Regions from separate parts of the Stutzerimonas sp. FeSN7 genome, predicted to be linked through region 1. Evidence: predicted binding sites of a transcription regulator. Region 1 holds the regulator's gene; each other region holds the start of a gene.
What was found. Region 1 encodes FliA, which starts transcription of late flagellar genes. Its sites were predicted from a motif close to CTAAAGTTTNNNNNNNNNNNGCCGNTAA; they were not measured.
Positions count from the first base shown of each region.

Region 2: a site for FliA is predicted at 1,514-1,541, ahead of P5703_RS09855 (methyl-accepting chemotaxis protein). Genes of this name have one in related genera too.
Region 3: a site for FliA is predicted at 2,806-2,833, ahead of motA (flagellar motor stator protein MotA). Genes of this name have one in related genera too.

Region 1 is NZ_JARPMN010000001.1:1,525,611-1,530,246, forward strand. Features, by position in the region: gene flhF (flagellar biosynthesis GTPase FlhF) at 1-1,093, shown strand, start outside; gene fleN (flagellar synthesis regulator FleN) at 1,185-2,012, shown strand; gene fliA (RNA polymerase sigma factor FliA) at 2,030-2,755, shown strand; gene P5703_RS07140 (chemotaxis response regulator CheY) at 2,830-3,204, shown strand; gene P5703_RS07145 (protein phosphatase CheZ) at 3,228-4,022, shown strand; gene P5703_RS07150 (chemotaxis protein CheA) at 4,034-4,636, shown strand, end outside.
Region 2 is NZ_JARPMN010000001.1:2,124,554-2,129,189, forward strand. Features, by position in the region: gene P5703_RS09845 (VOC family protein) at 1-168, shown strand, start outside; gene galU (UTP--glucose-1-phosphate uridylyltransferase GalU) at 203-1,042, opposite strand; gene P5703_RS09855 (methyl-accepting chemotaxis protein) at 1,646-3,265, shown strand; gene hemN (oxygen-independent coproporphyrinogen III oxidase) at 3,481-4,636, shown strand, end outside.
Region 3 is NZ_JARPMN010000001.1:236,461-241,096, reverse strand. Features, by position in the region: gene rsgA (small ribosomal subunit biogenesis GTPase RsgA) at 1-813, shown strand, start outside; gene motB (flagellar motor protein MotB) at 826-1,836, opposite strand; gene motA (flagellar motor stator protein MotA) at 1,846-2,697, opposite strand; gene P5703_RS00970 (HDOD domain-containing protein) at 2,862-4,385, shown strand; gene P5703_RS00965 (rhodanese-like domain-containing protein) at 4,433-4,636, shown strand, end outside.

The DNA.
Region 1 (4,636 bases):
GACGCAGTCGCGCCTGGCCAGTGCCCATGCCGAGCTGAGTGCCGCACCCCGCGCGAAGATGCAGGATCGTCAACTGGTTGACGAGAAGCCAGCCGCTGCGGCGAGCAAGCCGCAACCTGCCGCGGTGGCCGAGCCGGCCGCTGCGGTGGACGCCCGCGCGATCGAGGCGATGTATTCGGAACTGCACGGGCTGCGCGAGCTGATCGAAGTGCAGCTCGGTTCGATCGCCTGGGGCCAGGAGCAGAGCCGCCGCCCGCAGCAGGCAGGCCTGTGGCGTCGCCTGCAGCGTCTGGGTCTGCCGGCGGAACTGTCGCGCAGCCTGCTGGACAAGGTCGCCGCCATCACTGATGCGCGTCAGGCCTGGCGGATGGTTCTGGCGCATCTGGCGCAGGCCATCAAGGTCAGCAAGAACGAGCCGCTGGAAGAGGGCGGGGTGATTGCCCTGGTCGGGCCCGCGGGCGTTGGCAAGACCACCACGCTGGCCAAGCTTGCCGCTCGCTATGTGCTGAAGTACGGCGCGCAGAGCATCGCTCTGGCGAGCATGGACAACTACCGCATCGGCGCCCAGGAGCAGCTCAAGACGCTTGGCCGCATCCTCGACGTACCGGTGCTGCAACTCGATCCGAGCGAGCCCCTGAGCAAGTCGCTGGCTTCGCTGGCGCGCAAGCGGGTGATCCTGATCGACACTGCCGGCCTGCCCGCCAGCGATCCGACGCTGCGCATGCAGCTGCAGGCGCTTTCGGACAAGGGTGTCAAATCGAAGAATTACCTGGTGCTGGCGGCAACCAGCCAGAGCCAGGTGCTCAAGGCGGCATGGCACAACTATCGTCGTTGCGGCCTGGCTGGCTGTATTCTGACCAAGTTGGATGAGGCGGGCAGCCTCGGTGATGTGCTCGGGCTCACAATCAGCCAGCACTTGCCGATAGCCTACCTCGCGGACGGCCCGCGCATTCCGGACGACCTGCATCTGCCGCGTAGCCATCAGCTGGTGAGCCGTGCGGTGAGTTTGCAATCCGGCGAGGAACCGAGCGAGGAAACCATGGCCGATATGTTCGCCGGGTTGTACAACGGTTCGTCACGGCGGGCTGGATGATGTGGCGACAGCGGTACCAGAATGAATCAGATGCGTGCCCTGCGTGCGCATCGCCGGCCGAAAGGCCCCAGCAAGGTATAGGCGTGTGAACATGGGTATGCATCCCGTACAGGTGATTGCGGTGACCGGCGGCAAGGGTGGCGTCGGCAAGACCAACGTGTCGGTCAATCTGGCGCTGGCCCTGGCCGATCTCGGTCGGCGCGTGGTGCTGCTCGACGCCGACCTCGGCTTGGCCAACGTCGACGTGCTGCTGGGTCTGACCAGCAAGCGCACCCTGGCCGATGTAATCGCCGGCGAGTGCGATCTGCGTGACGTGCTCATCCAGGGACCAGGTGGCATTCGCATCGTGCCGGCAGCGTCCGGTACCCAGAGCATGGTGCAACTGTCGTCCCTGCAGCACGCAGGGCTGATCCAGGCATTCAGCGAGATGGGCGACGAGATCGACGTGCTGATCATCGACACCGCGGCCGGTATCGGCGACTCGGTGGTCAGCTTCGTGCGCGCCGCGCAGGAGGTGCTGCTGGTGGTCACCGACGAGCCGACATCGATCACTGACGCCTATGCGCTGATCAAGCTGCTCAATCGTGACTACGGCATCAGCCGCTTCCGCGTGCTGGCCAACATGGCCCATGCGCCGCAAGAAGGTCGCAACCTGTTCGCCAAACTGACCAAGGTTACCGAACGGTTTCTCGATGTCGCATTGCAGTACGTCGGCGCCGTGCCTTACGACGAGGCCGTGCGCAAGGCGGTACAGAAACAGCGTGCGGTCTATGAAGCGTATCCGCGCTCGAAATGTGCACTAGCCTTCAAGGCGATCGCGCAGAAGGTCGATACCTGGCCGCTGCCGGCGACACCGCGGGGCCATCTCGAATTCTTCGTAGAGCGCCTCATCAGCCCCGCTTCACCCAGCCACGAATGACAGGTGCCGGATCCGCTATGTATTACAGCAAGGCTCAGGCAAAGGATGCGCAGTACCGCCTGATCGATCAGTACGCCCCGTTGGTCAAGCGAATCGCTTACCACCTGTTGGCGCGCCTGCCTGCCAGTGTGCAGGTGGACGATCTGATCCAGGCTGGAATGATCGGACTGCTGGAAGCAGCGAAGAAATACGACGCCGGCAAAGGTGCCAGTTTCGAAACCTACGCCGGTATCCGCATCCGCGGCACCATGCTCGACGAAGTTCGCAAGGGGGACTGGGCGCCGCGCTCGGTGCACCGCAACTCGCGCATGGTCAGCGAGGCGATCCGCGCCATCGAGGCGAAAACCGGGCGTGACGCTAAAGATCACGAGGTTGCGGCCGAACTTAAGCTTAGCCTCGACGAGTATTACGCCATTCTCGGCGACACGCTGGGCAGCCGCCTCTTCAGCTTTGACGATCTGCTGCAGGAAGGCGAGCACGGCGAACTGCAGGAAGACGCGAGCAGCACCCATCCGGAACCGTTTCGCGATCTGGAGGACGAGCGTTTCCAGCAGGCGCTGGCCGATGCCATCGGCAATCTGCCCGAACGCGAGAAGCTGGTGCTGTCGCTGTATTACGACGAAGAGTTGAACTTGAAGGAAATTGGTCAGGTGCTGGGAGTCAGCGAGTCGCGTGTGAGCCAGTTGCATAGCCAGTGTGCTGCGCGCTTGCGTGCACGCCTCGGCGAATGGCGCGCCAATTGACAATTGTTTGCGGTATGACGTGCTCGGTTTGCTGAGGCATTTTGGGACTTACGGAGGTCGACTTGGACAAGAACATGAAAATCCTCATCGTCGATGACTTCTCGACGATGAGACGAATCATCAAGAACCTCTTGCGTGATCTGGGGTTCACCAACACCGCCGAGGCGGACGACGGCACCACCGCACTGCCGATGCTGAAAAGCGGCAGCTTCGATTTCCTGGTCACCGACTGGAACATGCCGGGCATGAGCGGTATCGATCTGCTGCGCACAGTGCGCGCGGACGAGCGCCTCAAGCATCTGCCGGTACTGATGGTGACCGCCGAGGCGAAGCGCGATCAGATCATCGAAGCGGCCCAGGCCGGGGTCAATGGCTATGTGGTCAAACCCTTCACCGCCCAGGTGCTCAAGGAAAAGATCGAGAAGATCTTCGAGCGCGTCAACGGCTGAAGCAGTAACGCCGCGAGGGCACTATGACGCAAGCAGACCAAAGCCTGGCAGAGTTCGAAGCGACTCTGAAGGCCAACGCACCCCGCCTGATTGAAAGCCTGCAGCAAGGCCGCTTCGATGAAGCGACGCAGATGTTCAACGAGCTCAATCAGGTGCGCAACAACGGGCTCTATCAGGAAGTGGGCAAGCTCACGCGCGAGCTGCACAACGCCATCGTCAAGCTTGAGATGGATACCTGCGCCACGGGCGGCGACCCGTCACCGATCACCGATGCCACCGACCGTCTGTCCTACGTGGTGGAAATGACCGAGAAAGCCGCCAATCGCACCATGGACCTGGTCGAGGAATCGGCCCCGCTGGTGAACTATGTCAGCTACGAGGCCCAGAGCCTGACGGCCGATTGGCAGCGCTTCATGCGCCGTGACATGAATGCCGAGCAGTTCCGCGATCTGGTCAAGCGCATCGACCAGTACCTGCAGCGCAGCATGAACGATGGCAGCCAGCTTTCGCAGAATCTCAGCGAGATCATGCTGGCCCAGGACTTCCAGGATCTAACCGGCCAGGTGATCAAGCGGGTGACCCGACTGATCACCGAGCTTGAAAGCAACCTGCTCAATCTCGTCCTCATGGCGGGGCAGGTGGACCGCGTTGCCGGCATCCAGCACGACCGCGATGCCATGCGCGCCGAGCAAGAGAAGAAAAAACAAGAAAAAATGCCTTCCAACGGTGAAGGTCCGCAGATGCATGCCGATATGCGTGAAGACGTCGTTTCCGGCCAGGACGATGTCGATGATCTGCTTTCAAGCCTGGGCTTTTAGGGGAAGTGAATATGAGCTTCGACGCCGATGAAGAAATCCTCCAGGACTTCCTGGTAGAGGCCGGCGAGATTCTCGAACTATTGTCCGAGCAACTCGTGGAGCTGGAAAGCAGCCCCGATGACATGGCGTTGCTCAATGCGATTTTTCGCGGGTTCCACACGGTCAAGGGCGGTGCAGGCTTCCTTCAGCTTCATGAGCTGGTGGAGTGCTGCCATATCGCCGAAAACGTCTTCGACATCCTGCGCAAGGGTGAGCGTCGCGTCGATTCCGAACTGATGGATGTCGTTCTGCAGGCGCTGGACGCCGTGAACGAAATGTTCAGTCAGGTCCGCGAACGCGTCGAACCGACGCCAGCCTCACCCGAGCTGCTGGCTGCGCTTGCGCGCCTCGCCGAGCCCGCTTCCGCCGATGCGGCGCCAGTCGTTCCGGCTGCCCCGCAGGTGGTCGCCGAGCCTGAGGCCGAGCCCGCTGGCGCCGATAGCGAGTTCGAGCAGTTGCTCGACGCGATCCAGCCGGCTGCGAGCGAGACGGCTGCGAGCGAGGCCGAACACGGCCCCGTTACCGACGAGATCACCGACGACGAATTCGAGTCGCTGCTCGATCAGTTGCATGGC
Region 2 (4,636 bases), 600 kb from region 1:
GCGGTAGCCGAATTGGCGCGCGCGGATGGCTGCTTGATCTGGGAGCCGCGCGACGAGCCCTATCCGGTGGGCTACTACTGTGGGGTACGCGACCCGGCGGGCAACTATGTGGAGTTCAGCTATGGCCAGCCGCTCGGGCCGGGCGCCGAGGAATTGCCCCCGCCATAAAACGATCGGGCCACCCTGAGGTGGCCCGACTGGATCAGAACGCCTTACCGGTGAGGTAGAAGTTCTCGTAGCAGAAGTTGGTCGCCTCGATGTAACCCTCGGCGCTACCGCAGTCGAAACGCTGTCCCTTGAATTTGTAGGCCAGCACGCAACCGTCCTTTGCCTGCTTCATCAGCGCGTCGGTGATCTGGATTTCACCTCCCTTGCCCGGCTCGGTCTGCTCGATCAGCTCGAAGATGTCCGGGGTGAGGATGTAACGGCCGATGATCGCCAGGTTCGACGGGGCGTCTTCCGGCTTGGGCTTTTCGACCATGTGGCTGACGCGGAAGATGTCGTCGCGAATCATCTCGCCGGCAATCACGCCGTACTTGCTGGTTTCTTCCGGCGGTACTTCCTGGATCGCCACGATCGAGCAGCGGAACTGGTTGTACAGCTTGACCATCTGCGCCAGCACCGGGTCGCCATCGAGGTTGATGCACAGGTCGTCTGCCAGCACCACGGCGAACGGCTCGTCACCGATCAGCGGACGGCCGCTGAGAATTGCGTGGCCCAGCCCCTTCATTTCCACCTGACGGGTGTAGGAAAAGCTGCACTCGTCGATCAGGCGACGAATACCGACGAGGTACTTTTCCTTGTCGGTGTTGCGAATCTGATGCTCGAGCTCATAGCTGATATCGAAGTGGTCTTCGAGCGAGCGCTTGCCACGCCCGGTGACCATGGCGATCTGCGTGAGCCCTGCCGCCAGCGCCTCCTCTACCCCGTACTGGATCAGCGGCTTGTTCACCACCGGCAGCATTTCCTTGGGCATGGCCTTGGTTGCGGGGAGAAAACGGGTGCCATATCCGGCAGCGGGAAAAAGGCATTTCTTGATCATGTGAGTCCTTGAAATGAAGGTTCCAATCGATGCACTGCTTGTAGGAACAGCAGCTGCCTTGCGGTGTTGCCCGGTCTTGCCGGCGTAGAGCCTACGACCATCGTTTTCATAAGGGGTTCGCAGCGAACGCAACGGAGGAATGCAGAAAAGATGCCCGTTCACTGACGTCCTTTCCAATCGCCTGCCAGACGGGTCGGCAACGCTAATATCGCTTTGCCATTCTGTAAAGCGGCGCTATGTCTCATGCCCATTCGCACCGGCGTGATGCATGACGCCGCTTCTGTTCTTTAGCAGTGCGCGGTTACAGCAAGATGCCAACCAGGACCGCCGCCGCTGCCCTCGAACTCATGACCTGAGTCAGTGAAAGCTGCATTTGCTCCGTCATTGGTCGAGCGACGTGGTTCACATTCCTCAGAAAGCAATACCATAGCGCGCGCCATAATGGCGCAAGGCTACCACCGGCTTCGAAGTTTCAAGAATCCACGCTACTAGCCGATACGAGCTTCAGATCGCCCAGCTCGTTGCTGCGTCGTCATGGGAAACCAATAAAACAAGAGTGCAGTGACAGCTACCTTCCGCGTGGCAGTAGTACTAAGGAAAACCATGAACAACTCCGCCCCTCGACAAATGTCCGTGCAGACGAAGATCAACCTGGCGCTGGTGCTGGTGCTGGTGGCGATCATGTCGGCCTCGCTGTTCATCGCTGCCAGCACGGAGAAGCGGCTGGTTCTGCAGGTGGTCGAGCAGCAGACCAAGGATGCCGCCGACTCGTACTTCGACAGCATCAACACCATGATGCTGACCGGTACCATGGCGCAGCGCGAGGTGCTGCGAAACAAGATCCTGGCACGCCCCGGCGTCATCGATGCGCGCATCATCCGAGGCGATGAAGTGACCAAGGTGTTCGGTCCCGGTTACGCGCATCAGGCGCCTGCCGACGCGCTCGATCGTCAGGCGTTGACGGGCGAGTCGATCATTCAGATCGACAAGAAGGATGGCGGCCGGGTGCTGACCGTGATCAACCCGATCCTTGCCCATGCCGACTACCGCGGAACCAACTGCCTGACCTGCCACCAGGTCGCCGAGAACGCCGTCATGGGCGCCGTGCGCATCAGCTACGACCTCAAGGCGCTGGATCAGGAGGTCGACCGCAATATCCTCGTCAGCGGCGCGATCCAGTTGTTGTTGCTGATTGTCGGCGTGGTGGTGATGTGCATGACCGTCCGCCATGTGATCCTGCGTCGTATCAACGCCATGCGCCACACCATGGACAGCATGGCCGAAGACGAGGACCTCAGCCGCAGTGTCGCGGTCGGTGCAAAGGATGAAATCGGCGCCATGGGCGATGCCTTCAACCGCATGATCGGCAAGTTCCGCCATAGCCTGGAAGCAGTCGCCGGGGTCACGCACCAGCTCACCGATGTGTCCGAACGCGTCTCCCATGTCGCGGAAAAGACCCTGGCCGCGGTCAACGACCAGCGCAGCGAGACAGATCTGGTCGCCTCGGCGATGAACGAGATGAGTGCCACTGTGCAGGAAGTGGCGCGCAACGCCAGCCATACGGCAACTGCTTCCACCGGAGCGGACAATGAATCGAAGGCCGGCGTGAAGGTCGCCAGCGAAGCGCTGGATGGTATCGAAGTGCTGATCGCCGAAATCGAAAAGGCCGCCGAGGTGATCCAGCGGGTCGAGAGCGACAGCGCCAGCATCGACATGGTGCTCGGCGTGATCAACGGCATCGCCGAGCAGACCAACTTGCTGGCGCTGAACGCCGCGATCGAAGCAGCCCGCGCCGGCGAACAGGGCCGCGGCTTCGCGGTGGTGGCTGACGAGGTGCGTACCCTCGCCTCGCGCACGCAGAAGTCCACCGAAGAAATTCAGGCCATGATCGAGCAGCTGCAAAGCGGCGTGCGCAACGCGGTACAGGCGATGAAGGAGGCGCAGCTGCGTGCGCGTTCCGGCTCGCAGTGCGTCGAGAAAGCCGCACAGAGCCTGAGCGTGATTGCCAACGAAGTGGGCACCATCAACGAGATGAACACCCAGATCGCCACGGCTGCCGAACAGCAGAGTGCGGTGGCCGAGGAGATCAACCGCAACATCACCACCATCAGCCGCATTGCCGACACCACCTCGGCCGACGCGGCACAAACCTCGCAGATCAGCGATGAACTGGTGCGCCTGGCTACCGAACTGAACCGTCTGGTCGGCCAGTTCAAGCTCTGAGCACGCACGCGAGGCCAGCCGCGGTCTCGCGTCTTCTGCGCCCTGCATCCCGCCCAGCGGTGCGGTGCGGGGCGCTATTCTTGATCTGAGACAGTCGGCGCATGAGGCCTGATCGTCCATAATTCGCGCCCATGACCTGCCTGAGCCGGAAACACCCGAGGGTGGCACCGCGTTCCGCTTCCGACTCCGAATTCAACCCTTAGGTGAAACGAACAATGGACCAACTGCCGAGCTTCAACCGGGCCCTGGTCGAGAAATACGACCGTCCCGGTCCACGCTACACGTCCTACCCTACTGCCCCGCAGTTCCATCAGGCCTTCGCCGAGGACGACTACCGCGCTGCCGCTGCGCGCAGCAATCAGGCCCAGCCGCCCAAGCCGCTGTCGGTGTACATCCACATCCCGTTCTGCAAGAGCCTGTGCTACTACTGCGCCTGCAACAAGATCATCACCCACAAGACCGAGCGCGCCGTCGAGTACCTCGAGTACCTCAAGCGCGAGATCGCCATGCAGGGTGCGCTGTTCGACCGCTCGCGCAAGCTGACCCAGCTGCACCTGGGGGGCGGTACGCCGACCTACTTCACCAGCGAGCAGCTGGCTGACCTGATGGCCAGTCTGCATCAGGCGTTCAACATGGATGACAGCGACAACCATGAGTTCTCCCTGGAAGTCGACCCGCGCACTGTCACGCCCGAGCAGATCCACGGCCTGCGCAAGCTGGGCTTCAACCGTCTGAGCTTCGGTGTGCAGGACTTCGACGAGCAGGTGCAGATCGCCGTCAACCGCATCCAGACCGAAGAGCAGACCCGCGAGCTGGTCCAGGCTGCCCGCGATGCGCAGTTCAAGTCGATCAGCGTCGACCTGATCTACGGCCTGCCACTGCAGACCGTGGCCAGCTTCGATGCCACGCTGAGCAAGATCATCGATATCCGCCCGGACCGCATCGCCGCCTACAGCTACGCACACCTGCCGGATCTGGTACGGGCACAGAAGCTGATTCGCCCCGAAGACATGCCGCCACCCGAGCGCAAGCTCGAGCTGCTGGAACTGACCATCCAGCGCCTGACTGCCGCCGGCTACATCTATATCGGTATGGATCACTTCTCCCTGCCGGAAGATGAACTGGCCCTGGCACGTGCCAACGGCACACTGCAGCGCAACTTCCAGGGCTACTCCACCCATGCCGACTGCGACCTGATCGGGCTGGGCATTTCCTCCATCGGCAAGGTCGCCGACAGCTACAGCCAGAACGTCAAGGAGCTCTCGCAGTACTACGCGCGACTGAACGAGGGCATGCTGCCGGTGCACCGTGGTTACAAGCTGAGCGACGACGATCGCCTGCGCCGCGATGTGATCGTCTCGTTGATGTGCC
Region 3 (4,636 bases), 1.3 Mb from region 1:
CACTTGCGGGCCAACCTGCCGGCACTGGTCACCGGCGACCGCGTGGTCTGGCGCCCGGGCAACCAGGGCATCGGCGTCATCGTCGCGCAGCTGCCGCGGCATTCGGAGCTGTGCCGGCCGGACATGCGCGGTCAGCTCAAGCCCGTGGCGGCCAATGTCGACCTTATCGTCATTGTCTTCGCCCCGCTCCCGGAGCCGCACGCCAACCTGATCGACCGCTATCTCATCGCCGCCGAGCACGCGGGCATCGCGCCGCTGCTGCTGCTGAACAAGGCCGACCTGATCGACGAACACAACGAGGTGGCGCTGAACCGGCTCCTGGACGTGTACCGCCAACTGGATTATCCGCTGCTGGAGGTCTCGGCCCATGGCGGCGCCGGCATGGATGAGCTGAAGGCGCGCCTGGACGGCCATGTCAGCGTGTTCGTCGGGCAATCCGGGGTGGGCAAGTCGTCGCTGGTCAACAGCCTGTTGCCGGGCGTGGACACCCGCGTCGGCGCGCTGTCGGAAATGACCGGCAAGGGTACGCACACGACCACCACCGCGCGACTGTTCCACTTCCCCGGTGGCGGCGAGCTGATCGACTCACCCGGCATTCGCGAATTCGGCCTCGGCCACGTCAGCCGCGCCGATGTGGAAGCGGGCTTCATCGAATTCCAGGAGCTGCTCGGCCACTGTCGCTTCCGCGACTGCAAGCATGATCGCGAACCGGGCTGTGCACTGCTCAAGGCGCTGGAAGACGGCCGCATCCAGCCGCAACGCATGGCCAGTTACCGGCACATCCTCAGCAGCCTGCCGGAATCGGACTACTGATAAGCGGGCTGCTCAGCGCGCACCGGGTTCACTGAACTTCAGCACGCCATCCTCGAAGATGTTCAGCCGCTCGCGCAGCTGTTGCGGCTGCAACGGCTCATTGAGCGCCGGCGCGCCACCGCCACCGCCGCTTGCTGGCGGCTGAGCCGCCTCGCCCGCATCGGACTTCTGCGACGCATCGGGCTGCTCGCCCTCGATGGAGCGCTGCGCCTTCTTGGTCAGCACAAGGATATCGATGCGACGGTTCACCGGATTGAACGGGTCCTTGCGATCGAACAGCGCAGAGGATGCGTAGCCAACCACCCGCGCGATCTGCTCTTCCGGATAGCCACCGTACACCAGCGTTCGCCGAGCCGCGTTGGCGCGGCTGGCCGACAGCTCCCAGTTGCCGAAGTCACCACGCCCGGAAAACGGCTTGGCGTCGGTGTGCCCGCTGATGCTGATCTTGTTCGGCACCGCGGCGATGGTGTCCACCAGCGCCAGCAGGATGTCCTCGAAGTAAGGCTGTAGCTGGGCGCTGCCGAGGGCGAACATCGGTCGGTTCTCGGCATCCATGATCTGGATGCGCAGGCCGTCCTGGGTGATCTCGAAGAGGATCTGGTCCTTGAACTTCTGCAGCTCGGGGTTCTCGTCGACCTTGTTCTGCAGTTCCTGCAGCAGCAACTCCAGCCGCTCGCGCTCGATCTGCTCGGCGAACGTCTCGGCCTGCTGGGCGTCGATCTGCGCCTCGCTCTGCGCCGGCTCCAGCTCGGGATTGAGGGTGCGGTCCGGCGAAGGCGTCGGCGTGCCGCCCAGATCGATGACATGGGGGCTGGCGCTTTCGGTGAACCCGATGGGGTCCTGAAAATAGCCGGAGATGAGTTTCTTCTGTTCCGGCGTGGCCGAACTCATCAGCCACATCACCAGGAAGAACGCCATCATCGCCGTGGCGAAGTCGGCGAAGGCGATCTTCCAGGCGCCACCGTGATGACCGCCAGCGACCTTCTTGACCCGCTTGACGATGATCGGTTGGGTATTGTTCATGGCGAACCTTTAGCTGCCACGCATGGCTTGCTCGAGCTCGGAGAAGCTCGGGCGGTGCGCCGGATAGAGAACCTTACGGCCGAACTCGACGGCCAGGCTCGGCGGCATGCCGGACGCCGAGGCCACCAGGGTCGCCTTGATGGATTCGTATACGTTCAGCTCCTCCTTGGCATCGTGCTCCAGCGCCGCCGCCAGCGGGCCGAAGAAGCCGTAGGAGGCGAGAATACCGAGGAAGGTACCCACCAGCGCCGACCCCACCTTGTAGCCGATCATCGCGTTGTCCGCCTCAGCGAGGATGGACATGGTGATCACGATACCCAGCACCGCCGCGACGATACCCATCGCCGGCAGACCGTCGGCCACCTTGCTGACCGCGTGGGCCGGATGATCGAGTTCCTCCTTCAGGCTGGTCAGCTCCATGTCGAACAGGCCTTCCAGCTCATGGGGCGCCATGTTGCCGGAAGACATGATGCGCAGGTAGTCGCAGGTGAAGGCGGTCATCCGCTCGTCCTGCAGGAAGCCGGGGTACTTGCTGAACAGCGGGCTCGCGGCCGGGTCCTCGAGGTCAGCCTCGATGGCCATCATGCCTTCACGGCGGCTCTTGTTCAGAATCGCGTAGAGCAGGCTGAGCACTTCCAGGTAATAGGCGTGGGTGAAGCGCGTGCTGAACATCTTCAGCGACTTCTTGAAGACGATCATGGTGGTGCTGCCCGGGTTGGCCTGCAGGAAGCCACCCAGCGCCGCGCCGCCGATGATCATCACCTCGAAGGGATGGATGAGCGCGCCGATCTTGCCGCCGGATAGTACGAACCCGCCCAGCACGCTGGCGAACACGACGATGATGCCGATGATTTTGACCATAGGAGGTACGTCTGGAACCTGATTACGAGCCGTTCGGACTGCGGCAACAACTGCCGCAAAACCCCGCCGTACGGCCTTGCAGAAGGAATGTTGGAAGAATTGTTCTGGTTATCGGAACTTTTGCGCCAGACTAAAGGCCATCCCGATGAAAAGCTAGTTCGGCCATGACCACCACACCCCCGCTGCCCCGTACGCTACCTGCCTGGATCAAGGCACTCGACGACGCTCCCCTGCCCGCCTTCGCCGCCGTTCATGGCAAGGTGCGCCTGGCGCTGCGCGACGCCAGCAAGTCGATGCGGCAGATTGCCGAGCTGATTCAGGACAGCCCGGTGCTGGCGCTGCGCTTCATTCAGGAAGCCAATCGCGGCATCGGCGATGGCCAGCCAGCGGAAAGCCTCGAGGTCGCGCTCAGCCGCATCGGCCTGCAACGCGCCGAGGCGCTGCTGGCTCGCATACCGGCGATGGAGGCCCAGGACATGCCGCGGCCGCTGCGTCAGGTGGTGCTGATCAGCCGGCATGCCAGCCAGCAGGCCAACGGACTGTTCGCCGCCCGCCTCGCACGGCTGTGGCAGGACATCCACTGGGGCAGCCTGCTGTTTCTCGCCCCGGCCTGGGCGCTGGTCGGCGCCTATCCGCATCTGCTGGACGCCTGGGAGCAGCGAGTGCTGGTCAAGGGCGAGCCGGCCAGCCGCGTCGAGCGCGAACTGCTCGGCGTTTCCCTGCTTGAACTGTGCCTCGCGCTCGCCGAGCACTGGCGCCTGCCGGACTGGATCATTCAGGGCTACCGCCTGCTGGGCGCCGACCGGCGCAGGCTGATCAAGGCGCTGCACATCGCCCACGACAACGAGCACCCGCTGCACCAGCAGCAGATGCTCGACGCCGATCCGGAATTGCGGCGCTGGCTGACGCTGCCGAGTAACACCATCGTACTGGCCAACGGCCTGGCGCTGTCGGCGCACCACAGCTGGAGCGGCATCCACAGCCTGCGCTGGCAACGCCTGGCCGGGCTGTATCTGCAGGTCCCGCTGGGGGAATTGCAGCAGATGGTGCACCAGCAGGCAGTCATCAGCGCCCGCGATTTCGGCGCGACCGATCTCTGGCACCCCGCCCAAGGGTTGCTGTGGCCGAGTGGCAGCCGCTTCCAGGTGTTGCGCGAAGTACCCGCGGCCACATCTGCACCGACGGCCGATCTGACCGAATGGCGCGAACACTGCCGCCGCCTGCTTGCCGAACCCAGCCCGTTCAGCAACGTGCTGCAGCTGACCGCCACCGCCAGCCAGGCCCTGACCAGCGCCGGCATGCAACGCTCGCTGGTATTGCTGGTGGATCGCAAGCAGAACCGCCTCGTCGCCCAGCAATGCGTCGGCCTGCCCGGCGATGCCGCACGGTTGACGCTTGCACCGGAGCAGAGCCAGGTCGTGCGTCGCCTGCTGGAAAAACCGGCCCAGCTGCGTCTGCAGCCGGCCAACATGGCACAGTTTTCCGCTCTGCTGCCCGGCGGCCTCAAGGCACTGTTCGCCGGCGAACACCTGCTACTTCGCTCACTGGGCGTCGACGGTCGGGTATTGATGCTGGTCGTGGCCGATCAGAACGGCGCGCCGCTGTCCGACGCCAGCGTGCAAACATTCGCTAAAACATCACAATGCATCGAGCGCGCTTTGAGTCTGTTCGGCAGGCGCGGGGGCTGAGCTTTTTCGCTAGACTTCGCCCCTTCAACGACTAGTCGAGGCCTGCCGTGTCCGCCTTTTCCAATCTGCCACTGGTGATCGAGCCCGCCGATCTGGCCACCCGCCTCGATGCGCCCGAGCTGATCCTGGTCGACCTGACCAGTGCTGCCCGCTATGCCGAAGGCCACCTGCCGGGCGCCCGCTTCGTCGATCCCAAACAGACCCAACTGGGCCGACCGCCCGCACCAGGCCTGCTGCCCGAACAGGCGCAG